2 regions of the Paratractidigestivibacter faecalis genome follow, and region 2 is predicted to be linked to the other one. Evidence: predicted binding sites of a transcription regulator. Region 2 holds the regulator's gene; the other holds the start of a gene.
What was found. The regulator NrdR, encoded in region 2, represses ribonucleotide reductase genes. The targets are predictions, from matches to a motif close to AAACACNATATATNGTGTTT.
Positions count from the first base shown of each region.

Region 1: the regulator NrdR is predicted to act here: its motif matches at 2,597-2,616, upstream of nrdD (anaerobic ribonucleoside-triphosphate reductase).

Region 1 is NZ_QSNG01000001.1:90,529-96,461, reverse strand. Features, by position in the region: gene DXV50_RS00405 (flavin reductase family protein) at 1-421, opposite strand, end outside; gene DXV50_RS00400 (nitroreductase family protein) at 492-1,094, opposite strand; gene DXV50_RS00395 (pyridoxal phosphate-dependent aminotransferase) at 1,105-2,265, opposite strand; gene nrdD (anaerobic ribonucleoside-triphosphate reductase) at 2,699-4,921, shown strand; gene DXV50_RS00385 (hypothetical protein) at 5,229-5,408, shown strand; gene DXV50_RS00380 (sensor histidine kinase) at 5,418-5,933, shown strand, end outside.
Region 2 is NZ_QSNG01000001.1:793,406-799,338, forward strand. Features, by position in the region: gene hflX (GTPase HflX) at 1-680, shown strand, start outside; gene DXV50_RS03355 (heparan-alpha-glucosaminide N-acetyltransferase) at 677-1,420, opposite strand; gene lexA (transcriptional repressor LexA) at 1,427-2,071, opposite strand; gene DXV50_RS03365 (LysM peptidoglycan-binding domain-containing protein) at 2,262-2,693, shown strand; gene nrdR (transcriptional regulator NrdR) at 2,749-3,198, shown strand; gene dut (dUTP diphosphatase) at 3,195-3,644, shown strand; gene DXV50_RS03380 (hypothetical protein) at 3,690-4,958, shown strand; gene DXV50_RS03385 (NAD(P)/FAD-dependent oxidoreductase) at 5,013-5,933, shown strand, end outside.

The DNA of each region.
Region 1 (5,933 bases), 700 kb from region 2:
CCACGCTGGCAAGGAACATGTGGTGGCTTCCCAGCTCCTTGACCTCGGTGACCTTGCACTCGATGTTGACGGGGCTCTCCGCAATGACGGGCGCGAGCTCGAGCTTGGCCGCGGGCGCCGGGGTGAGGCCGCACTCGGCCCACTTGTCGTAGTCGCGGCCGGAGCGCACACCGCACCAGTCGCACGCACGCTGCAGGCGGCGCGTGGTGAGGTTGACCACAAACTCGCCCGACTCGTGGATGAGCCGGTAGCTGGCTCGCTCGGGCCTGATGGAGACGTAGAGCATGGGCGGGTTGGTGCAGATGGTTCCCGTCCAGGCAACCGTGACGATGTCAGAGGCGCCCGACGCGTCCGCGCAGCTCACCATCACCGCCGGCAGCGGATACAGCATGTTCCCGCCGCGCCAGACCTGCTTTGCCATCTCTTCTCTCCCGTTCTTCCAGCGCGCTTCTCGCAAAAATGAGAAAAAGGGACCGCCCCCTTTTCTCATCCTAGACGAGAAGCCCCTCGAGGGAGAGCTTGGGCACGTGGTGGGAGCGGTCGGGGTCGCGCCAGTAGGTCAGGCCATGGCCCTGGGCAGCGCCCACGCCCGCGCGCTCCAGCACGACCTTCTCGCCGCGCTCGCCCACGGACAGGACGAGCGCCACGTCGAGGCCGAGCACCTCCAGGCCGAGCTCCACGCCCAGGCAGGCGTCGTAGCTCTTGTGCATACAGGTGCCCAGGCCCCGGGCCGCCGCGGCAAGCGCCAGCGTCTGGGCGGCAATGCCCACGTCAATGAGGCGCACGGGGCTCTTGGCAACCTTGTGCGGCAGGCAGACCACCACGTAGCCGCCGGGACGCTCGTCTGCCTCGGGGCCGTCCCAGTCGGGCAGCGACGCGGCCCAGTGCAGATGCGAGAAGACCAGCTGGCAGCCCGCCGGGTCCTCCATGCCAGGCACCACGCGAAAGCGCAGCTGCTGGGAGTTGTTGCCCGTGGGTGCCAGGCGCGCGGCCTCGACGAGCCCCAGGAGCTCATCGCGGCGCAGCGGGCGGGCGCCATAGCGGCGATACGTGCGGGACCCTGCGGCTAGCTGCTGGAACTCGGCGGCGTCCATGGCCCCTCCCCTACATGCCGGCGGCGGCTATGGCGGCGACGGCCTCGCGGATCTTCTCCGGCGGCATGGTGAGCGCCATGCGGCAGAAGCCCTCGCCGGCCGGGCCAAAGCTCGCGCCCGGCGTCACGATGACGCCCGCACGCTCCATGAGCTCGGCCGCAAAGGCCATGGAGTCCTGGCGGCCGTGCGGCAGGCGCGCCCAGACGAACATGGAGCCGTGCGCGTTGGGGCGCTCCCAGCCAATCTCCTCGAGGCCGTCGCACAGGGCGTCGCGGCGCTCCTGGTACCACATGCGCTGCTGCTCCACCTGCTCGCGCGGGCCGGTGAGGGCGGCGATGGCCGCGTCCTGCTCCGGGTAGAACATGCCAAAGTCCACCTGGCTGCGCAGCTTGCGAGCCGCGGCCACGATGTCGGCGCGGCCCACCAGGAAGGAGAGGCGGCAGCCCGTCACGTTGAAGGACTTGGAGAGGCTCAGGAACTCCACGCCGACCTCGCGGGCGCCCGGGTACGCCAGGAAGCTCCCGCCGGCGGGGCCGTCGTAGATGATGTCGGAGTAGGCGTTGTCGTGAATGACCACGATGTCGTGCTCGCGCGCGAACTCGATGATCTGCTGGTAGACCTCGGACGTGCCCACAGAGCCCACCGGATTTGCGGGCAGCGAGACGATCATGTACTTGGCGCGGTCCGCCACCTCGGGGTCGATGCCCGCCACGTAGGGCAGGAAGTCGTGCTCGGCCGTGAGCGGGTAGAACGCGCACGTGCCGCCGGCAAGGGTGGTGGCGTTGCGGAAGACCGGGTAGCAGGGGTCGGGCACCAGGACGGTGTCGCCCTCGTCGATAAGCGCGGCGCACAGGGGCAGCATGCCCTCCTGGGTGCCGCGGCAGCTCATGATCATGTCGCGCGTGACGCCATCCACGCCATAGCGGTCCTTGTAGTAGGCGCCCACGGCGTCCAGCAGCTCGTCCTTGTCGTGCAGGGAGTACTTCCAGTTGGCCGGGTCCTGGGCGCTCTTGACCAGCGCGTCTATGACGTGCTGCGAGGGCTTGAAGTCAGGCGTCCCCACCGAGAGGTCGTAGACCGTGCGGCCCTCGGCCTCGAGCTCGCGGCGGCGCACGTTAAGCGCGGCAAAGACCTCGTCTCCCAGCAGGTCAAGACGCTTAGAGAACTCCATGGGCACTCCAATCAGCCAGGCGGGCCGGCGCCCGTCGCGCACAGATAACCTCTCTACTTTAGTCCTCGTGGCAGACGGATCGGCCCGCAAGAAGCCGCCCGCGGCGTCCGCGGTGGCGAGCGGTCGGGGCGGGAGGCCCTTCTCGCCTGGCGCGGACGTGCCAACTGGGGCTTACACGCGGCCTCCAAAAGACGTTCTACCCGCCCCCTCGCGGCTTGGAAAAAGATTTGAAGCCAGCCGATTTTGCTACCTGCGGCTACGCCGGCCATCCACGGGCAAGCAAGCAAGTCAAGCCCCGTTTTAACAATATCTGGGGCAGAAAACACAAGCCAAGCACTACAGGTTGTGGCATAGTTGAGATAGACACAACGAGTGGAACTATCTGCGGCGCGCCTGCTGACGCGCTGCTTTTTTGAGAAGGGCGTGAGCAGCGATGAAGATCATCAAGCGCAATGGCTCTGAGGTCACCTTTGACGCGACCAAGATCGAGAACGCCATCCGCGCCGCCTGCGGAGAGGTCCCCGAGGAGGAGCGCCTCACCGAGCGCGGCATCAAGTTTGCCACCGCAAACGTCGTGGACTCCTGCGAGGCCGCCGGCCACACCGTGACCGTCGAGGAGGTCCAGGACCTCGTCGAGGACCAGCTGATGGCCCTCGACCACTTTGCCGTGGCCCGCCATTACATTATTTATCGCTACGTCCAGGCCCGGAAGCGCCAGAAGAACACCACTGACGACAAGATCCTCTCGCTCATCGAGTGCAACAACGAGGAGGTCAAGCAGGAGAACTCCAACAAGAACCCCACGGTGGTCTCCGTCCAGCGCGACTACATGGCCGGCGAGGTCTCCAAGGACCTCGCCATGCGCGAGCTGCTGCCGGCAGAGGTGGTGCGCGCCCACGAGGAGGGCATCATCCACTTCCACGACGCGGACTACTTCGCGCAGCACATGCACAACTGCGACCTCATCAACCTCGACGACATGCTGCAGAACGGCACCGTCATCTCCGGCACGCTCATCGAGCGCCCGCACAGCTTCTCCACCGCCTGCAACATCGCCACGCAGATCATCGCCCAGGTGGCTAGCTGCCAGTACGGCGGCCAGTCCATCTCCCTCACGCACCTCGCGCCCTTCGTGGACGTCTCCCGCAAGAAGATCCGCCGCCAGGTCTACGCCGAGATGGAGGCCATCGACGCCCACCCCGGCGAGGAGAAGATCAACCAGATCGTCGAGAAGCGCCTGCGCGAGGAGGTCTCCCGCGGCGTCCAGACCATCCAGTACCAGGTGGTCACCCTCATGACCACCAACGGCCAGGCCCCCTTCATCACCGTCTTCATGTACCTCAACGAGGCCCGCAACGAGCAGGAGAAGAAGGACCTCGCCCTGTGCATCGAGGAGATGCTGCGCCAGCGCTACCAGGGCGTGAAGAACGAGGAGGGCGTCTGGATCACCCCGGCCTTCCCCAAGCTCATCTACGTGCTCGAGGACGACAACATCGAGCCCGACAGCCCCTACTACTACCTCACCAAGCTCGCCGCCAAGTGCACGGCCAAGCGCATGGTGCCCGACTACATCTCCGAGAAGAAGATGCGCGAGTACAAGCTCTCCGCCGGCGAGACCGAGGGCAACGGCGACTGCTACACCTGCATGGGCTGCCGCTCCTTCCTCACCCCGGACCGCTCCGGCAACGGCTACGGCAACGTGGCGCGCGCCAAGAACTACGAGCCCGGCAAGCCCAAGTACTACGGCCGCTTCAACCAGGGCGTCGTCACCATCAACCTGCCTGACGTGGCCCTCTCCGCCGACCACGACATGGACCGCTTCTGGCAGATCTTCGACGAGCGCCTCGAGCTGTGCCACACGGCCCTGCGCGCCCGCCACGACCGCCTCTGCGGTACCCTCTCCGACGCCGCGCCCATCCTGTGGCAGTACGGCGCCCTCGCGCGCCTTAACAAGGGCGAGAAGATCGACAAGCTCCTCTACGGCGGCTACTCCACCATCAGCCTGGGCTATGCCGGCCTCTACGAGTGCGTCAAGGCCATGACCGGCCACAGCCACACCGACCGCGAGGCCACGCCGTTTGCCCTGGCCGTCATGCAGAAGATGAACGACAAGTGCGCCGAGTGGAAGGCCGCCGAGGACATCGACTACTCCCTCTACGGCACGCCGCTGGAGTCCACCACGTACAAGTTCGCCAAGTGCCTCCAGAAGCGCTTTGGCAACGTGCCCGGCATCACGGACCACGGCTACATCACCAACAGCTACCACGTCAACGTCCGCGAGAAGATCGACGCCTTCACCAAGCTCAAGTTTGAGAGCGAGTTCCAGCGCCTCTCCCCCGGCGGCGCCATCTCCTACATCGAGGTGCCCAACATGCAGGACAACCTCGAGGCCGTCCTGGCCGTCATGCACTACATCTACGACAACATCATGTACGCCGAGCTCAACACCAAGAGCGACTACTGCCAGGTGTGCGGCTACGACGGAGAGATCAAGATCGTGGAGGACGACGGCAAGCTCGTCTGGGAGTGCCCGCACTGCGGCAACCGCGACCAGGCCAAGATGAACGTCGCCCGTCGCACCTGCGGCTATATTGGCACCCAGTTCTGGAACCAGGGCCGCACCGAGGAGATTCGCGACCGCGTGCTGCACCTGTAGGCGCGCCAGACATCCAGTAGGCCCGCAAAAAGGCGCCCGTCACTTCGGCGGGCGCCTTTTTGCGGGCTACTCTCTGACGCGCCTGCCCGGCGAGCAGCAGCTCTAGTAGCGGCGTTTCGCAAGGCGAGAAGGACCCGCGGCCCCGGGCCCTTCTCGCCTTCTTTGTGCCTGGCGGCGGTTTTTGCGCCGTCTTTGCGCCCTCTTTATGCGGTCGGATACATCCTTTGTTCCCCTTTATGCCTGTCGCCGTTTAATACAAGCGTCGAAAGGCAGAGGCGGCAACGCAGCCGTCGGGAGGGGGCACATCATGAGAATCAGCAGGGAGGCCGCGAGCAAGCTGGCCGAAGAGCGTCAGTTTGAGCAGGGCGAGGACCAGTTCTTTGCCAGCAGGCGTATAACAGAGAGGTTCGACCTCGTATTCATCATCCTGGGCGTGGCCGTCCTGGCGGCCTGCGTCTGGGGCGCCCTCGTGGGGGCGTTTGCCTAAAGGAAACAGATGGGCGCACGCGACGGTCACAACGCCATCCGCGCCGACGGACCCTTTGCCTGGTCGGACACCCCGACCCCCGGCCGCGACCTCAGCGACCTGGCCTTTGTCTGCTGCGCCCTCTTTGTCGCCACCCTGGTGGGCCTGGGCTTTGACGCCCTGGGCCTGGGCACGTGCGTGGTCATCGTCTATGTGGTGGCCGTGCAGGTCACGGCGCTGGTCACCATCAGGCGCCTCCACTGCCTGCTGGGCTCCGCCCTGGGCGTCGCGCTCTACAACTACTTCTTCACCTCGCCGCGCCACTCCCTCACGGCAGTAGGCGCGGCCTACCCCGGCACCTTTGCCATCATGTTCGTCACGGCGCTCATCTCCAGCTACGCGGCCATGGCCCTGCGACGAGAGGTGCACCGCTCCCACGAGGCCCAGCGCAGGAGCTCCGTCATGCTCGAGACCAACCGCCTGCTGCAGGGCTGCGCGGACCGCGGGGCCATCGTCAACACTGCGGGCGCCCAACTGGCCCGCATG
Region 2 (5,933 bases):
TCTACCGCGTGGCGCTGGTGGGCTACACGAATGCTGGCAAGTCGACGCTTCTCAACCGGCTCACGGGGTCCGAGGTCTATGCCAAGGACGAGCTCTTTGCGACGCTCGACCCAACGACGAGGTCCATGGTCCTCGACGAGGGCCGCAAGATCACCGTTACGGATACGGTCGGCTTCATCCAGAAGCTCCCGACGACCCTGGTGGAGGCCTTCAAGTCGACGCTTGCCGAGGTCAGGGCCGCGGATCTGGTACTTCTGGTGGTGGACGCGTCGGACCCGCACTGCGAGCAGGAGATTGCCGCCGTGAGGGGCATCCTCTCCGAGATCGGCGCAGAACAGATCAGGCAGGTCATGGTGCTCAACAAGTGCGACCTTCTGGACGAGGACCAGATGGCAGAGAGGCTCTCCGCTCACCCTGACGCCGTCCAGGTCTCTGCCATTGAAGGCACGGGCGTGGCCGGTCTTCTCTACGCCATCTCCTCCGTTGCGTCTGAGGGAGACGTCTCCATGACCGTGCTCGTTCCCTACGAGAAGGGCCTTCTTCTCAAGATGGTCCACGAGAGGTGCCAGGTCATGAGGGAGCGCTACGTTCAGGGAGGCCTTCTTGCCACGGTCAAGGCCTCCGCTCGCATGAGCGCCACGCTGGCCCCCTACGAGGTCGATGAGGAGGCCCTGGCCTAGAGGAGGCTCCTTCTGGACACAAGCGACGCTATGACCAGCAACACCGGTTGGTGAGCCGCATAGACGAGAAGCGCGTGCCTTCCGAGCCATTCAAGTGGCCTAAGGCCAAGGTCTCTGACACGGCCGCTGCAAAAGGAGTCCTTCAGCGAGGGGCCTGCGCTGGCGCCAGCAAGGTACATGAGCAGGTAGGGGAGAACCGGGTAGTAGTCGCCCGAAACAAATCCCGGACCTGGGAACCCAAGCCAAGAGAGCCAAGGGGTCGCATAGAGCTCTTGTGGTAGGGCCATCCGCGTGAAACCAAGGTCGAGGTAGCCTGAGGGTACGTGCAGCAGCGCAAGAAAGGCGGCAACGCATGCCGCGCCAGCCACAAGGCCCCCGGGACGAATCCGGAGGGTCTCCAGGATGGCGGTGACAAGCGTGCAGGCTGCCATGCAGAAGATGATTCCGAACGAGATGGCATCGTCAACGGCGGCGATCGCCGTCACGGCAAAGATGGCAAGGGCGAAGAGGGCGTATTTGGCTGCCCGTCGATAGTTGTTCCTTGAGTAGGAGCTCATCACTCCGGCTAGAAACAGGAACACCCAGGAGATGGTGGCCCTCCATATGTCCTGGAAGGTTCCCTGGAACCAGGGGAGGGAAAGCCCGGCCAGGTACCTCAGGTCATAGCAGAGGTGAAAGCCCACCATGGACAGGACTGAGAGGCCCCTGAGCGAATCGAAGAAGCGGACGCGCCTAGCCATGGCCGCCTACATGGAGCGGATGAGGGCGGTTACCCTGCCGAGAATGACCGGGTTGTCGGCGTAGATGGGCTCCATGCTGTCGTTCTCGGGCTGGAGCCTGATGCGGTCCTTCTCGCGGTAGAAGGTCTTGACGGTGGCCGAGTCATCTATGAGGGCGACGACGATCTCACCGTTGTGGGCCTCGTGCTGCTCCTTGACGATGATGTAGTCACCATCGAAGATGCCGGCGTTGATCATGGACTCTCCGCGGACCCTCAGGATGAAGGAGCTTGCGTCGCCAACGATGCTGGTCGGCAGCGTGAGGGTCTCCTCGACGTTCTGTTCGGCGAGGATTGGCGTACCTGCGGCCACCCTGCCCACGACGGGCAGCGAGATGAGGTTGTGGTTGAGGTCCTGGGTCACCTCTGCCAGTCGCTGGGGCTGGGGCTCCTCCTTCTGGACGACCTCGATGGTGCGGGGCTTCTTGGAGTCCCTGCGGATGAGCCCCTGCTCCTCGAGCTGCTTGAGGTGCATGTGAACCGTGGAGGGGGAGGCCAGCCCGACCGCAGTGCCTATCTCCCTGACCGAAGGTGGGTAGGCGTGCTCCTCCGTGTATGACTTGATGTAGTCATAGATTTCCTGCTGGCGCTTGCTGATCTTTCCCCTGGGCATTGTGGCCCCCTTTCGACACCTTCATCTTAGATGAATCTCCGCCGCGATGCAAACAATTGTTCGTAGATACTTGACACGAACGAATGTACTTACATAATAGGGTACAAGCGTTCTAATTCAAGCCTTCAGTTTCTGTCCGATGCCTCCCGTATAAATTCCACAGACAGAAGCGGAAGAGAGGAAACCCAAGATGAGCAACCAGTCAAGCGCCTACTGCTACGGATCTGCCGCAATCAAGATTGATGCTCCGTTCCTGGTCCTCCACGAGGGCGGTGCCAGCCGCACGGCCAGGCGTTCCGAGTGCCAGCACAACGCAAAGCCCCTCGGACTCGGCGTTCTTCTCGCTGGGGTTCTTGTTTGCCTTGCCGTAATTGGCGGCATTTACTTTGCCCAGGCGCATTCCTCGCAGGTCGTTGCAAGCGCCCTCGGGCAGGCGCAGGCCTCGGAGCGCGTGGTGCGCGACGGAGAGAGCCTTTGGCGCATCGCCCAGGAGTGCGACGTCCCCGGCACCTCAACGCGTGACGTCGTGGATTGGATCGAGGCGGCAAACTCCCTTGACGGTGGGGCCGTCTATGCGGGTCAGCGCATTCTCGTTCCCAGTGGGGTCGTCTCAGCCCGGTAAGGCTCGCGGCGCTGTGCTATGTTTCCTAGATGGACAAATTCTTCTAGGAGGTCTCATGCGCTGTCCCAAGTGCGGTTGCGAGGAGTCAAAGGTCGTCGACTCCCGACCCTCTGAGAGCAACGACGCCATTCGCAGGCGCCGTGAGTGTACCAGGTGCGGCTTCAGGTTCACGACCTACGAGAGGTGCGAGGAGACGCCCCTTCTTGTCGTCAAGAAGGACGGCCACAAGGAGACGTTTGACAGGCAGAAGCTCATGAGAGGCCTTGTTGCGGCCACGGTCAAGCGCGACATCCCCATCAACACGCTCAACTCGCTCATCGACGGCATCGTCTCCGAGCTTCGAGACAAGGGCTGCATGGAGGTTTCTTCCGAGGACCTCGGCAGCATGGTTCTCAAGCGGCTGATGGACATGGACAAGGTCGCCTACATCCGCTTTGCCTCCGTCTACCGGGACTTCAAGGACATTGACGAGTTCAGCGAGGAGCTAAGGAGCCTTCAGAAATGACGCTCGACGCCATCGACCTTCCTATTAAGCGGCTTGACGCAACGGTCGAGCTCCCGGCCTATGCCTACGAGGGTGACGCTGGCCTCGACCTGAGGTCTAACGAGGACGTTGTGCTGGCTCCCTTAGAGAGGAGACTTATCGGCACCGGTCTTGCCATCGCCATTCCCGATGGCTATGCAGGCTTCGTGCAGCCCAGAAGTGGTCTTGCTCTCAAGAAGGGGCTCTCCATGGCCAACACCCCCGGGTTGGTGGACGCCCACTATCGGGGCGAGCTCAAGGTCTGTGCCATCAACCTCGATGCCCATGAGCCCATCGTCATCTCCAAGGGCGAGCGCATTGCCCAGCTTGTCATCCAGCGCGTCCCCCAGGTGCATCTCCGCGAGGTCGAGCAGCTTGACCAGACGGACCGCGGCGAAGGTGGCTTTGGCTCCAGCGGCGTCAACTGATTGGCAGGTGGCCTCCCGTGTGAGGGCCTTTCCTTGGGGGATGAGATGAGAGAGCGACGAATCGAAGGCCTAGTTTCTGAGATGGGCTCTTCCGGGCTCCTTTCTCGGCTCGGCACTGTGATTCTTGCCGCGGTGCTGGCATCTCTCGTCGTCGCTCAGCTTGGGCTTACCATGACCTCCGTTGTCACGTCTGCTTGCGCCTCGCTTGCCGTGTCTTGCGTGCTGGTCTACGTGGGTGGACTCAGGCCCGACAGCGCCGCGCCGACGCTCTGCGGTCTGCTGGCGCTTTGTGCCGTGCTGCCGTCCGAAGGAGCTCGCGATTACGCCGAATTGCTTGGCGTCTCGCTTGCCGTGGGGGTGGCCCTTCTTCTGCTTTCGATTGCTCCGGTAAGGAACAAGGCGGTCTCGGGCATTCCCGCCCACCTTCGCGTTGGCATGTCTGCGCTTCTGGGAGTCCTCTCGGTCGAGTTTGCCCTCGGGCTCTGCGGTGTGGTCGCAGTGAACTCAAACGGAGCTCTGGGCCTTGTGGGCATATTTGACCCCGCCTTCGTCGATGCGAGCATCTCTCTGCTGGCGACGGTCATCCTTAGGTGCTCTGGCGTTCCCGCGGCTGGCATTCTTGGCCTTTGCATCGCAACCTTTGCCGGCATCCCGCTCGGCCTGACCCAGGCTCCCGCCGGGTTCCTCGCGGCCCCTGACGTCACGTTGATTGCGTCCTCATCCTCGGGTCTCGTGGCCGGGGCGGCCCGTCTTCTCCAGGGCCTATTCTCCGCTCGGTCCCTTGGGCTCATCCTTTCCCTTGCACTCTGCCTGCTCTCGGCCTCTGACGCGGAGCCCGGGGACGCGTCTGGAAGACGCTCCGGCCAGGTTCTCGGTGCTCTCGGCATGCTGGCCTCTGCGTTTCTGGGAATACCAATGATCGGACTGGCTGCTGACCAGCCTAAGGAGAGCCGCCGGCGACCCCTCAAGGAGGGGGCGTGCCTGACGGCGTCTGCCCTGGTGCTGGCCTGTCTGTCCCCGCTTGTGGCTTGCATTCCCGTCTCTGCCGCCTTTGGCCCTCTGCTCGCCTGCTGCCTGCGCCCGATTTCTCGCGTTGCCTGCATTGACCTCAAGGACCTCGGGACCTCCGTTCCCGTTCTGGCCATGGTGTCTTGCGGGTTGGTCTCAGGAAGCCCTGCCTGGGGCGTTGCTGCGGGCGTTCTTGTTGACACCTGCATCCGTCTGGGGTCTGGTAAGGTGCGTACCCTGAGCGGCGCCTCTCTTGTCCTTAGCTTGGCTTCGCTCGCGTTTGTGCTCGTTGCAACGGGTCTCTGATTCGTGCCGATTGGGTATGTCTAGCAAGAGACACGCGAGGCAAAGGAGGCTCATATGAACCCGATTGACGTCTTGGTCATTGGCGCTGGACCCGCAGGGCTCACGGCGGCTATCTATGCCAGAAGGTCCCTGCTCGATACGGTCGTTCTTGAGCAAGAGGCCCCTGGCGGCCAGATGCTTCTGACCCCTGGCATCGAGAACTACCCGGGCTTTGGCAACGTTGCGGGCTACGAGCTCGCCGAACGCATGGAGACCCAGGCAAGAGACCTCGGGGCACGGTTCCTTTCGGACAGGGCATCTGGCCTCTCCCCAGTGCCTGACGGGCTCATTGACTGCATCCTCGAGTCGGGCCAACGCTTGACGTCGAGGTCGGTCATCATTGCCTCCGGAGCCAGCGCAAGAAAGGCTGGCTTTATCAACGAGGCCCAGTTCACGGGACGTGGGGTCTCGTATTGCGCAACCTGCGACGGACTGTTCTTCAGAAACAAACATGTGTTCGTAGTTGGTGGGGGAGACTCGGCTGTCGTGGAGGCCCTGCACCTGGCGAGGGTGGCGCGATTCGTGACTATGGTGGTCAGAAAGCCCCATCTTGCCGCCAGCGGGGCTCGCCAACGGGAGGTCCTGGAAGAGCCCAAGATCTCGGTGAGGTTCCAGGCCGTCATTGAGTCCGTAGACGGTGCCCATTCCGTAGAGACCGTCGCGCTCAGGGACCTCAGGACCGGCCAGACTGAGACGCTCGACTATGGGGACGAGGGCTGCGGCGTCTTTGTCGCTGTGGGCAGAAAGCCCTCCACCGAGTTTCTGTCGAAGGACCTCGGCATCCTTGACGAGCAAGGTCACGTCGTCACGGACCATCACATGAGAACCGCCGTGCCCGGCGTCTTTGCCGCGGGTGACGTCAGGGCCAAGTCCATGAGACAGGTGGTGACCGCCTGCTCGGACGGTGCCATTGCGGCAGAGAGCGCCTCCTCGTAT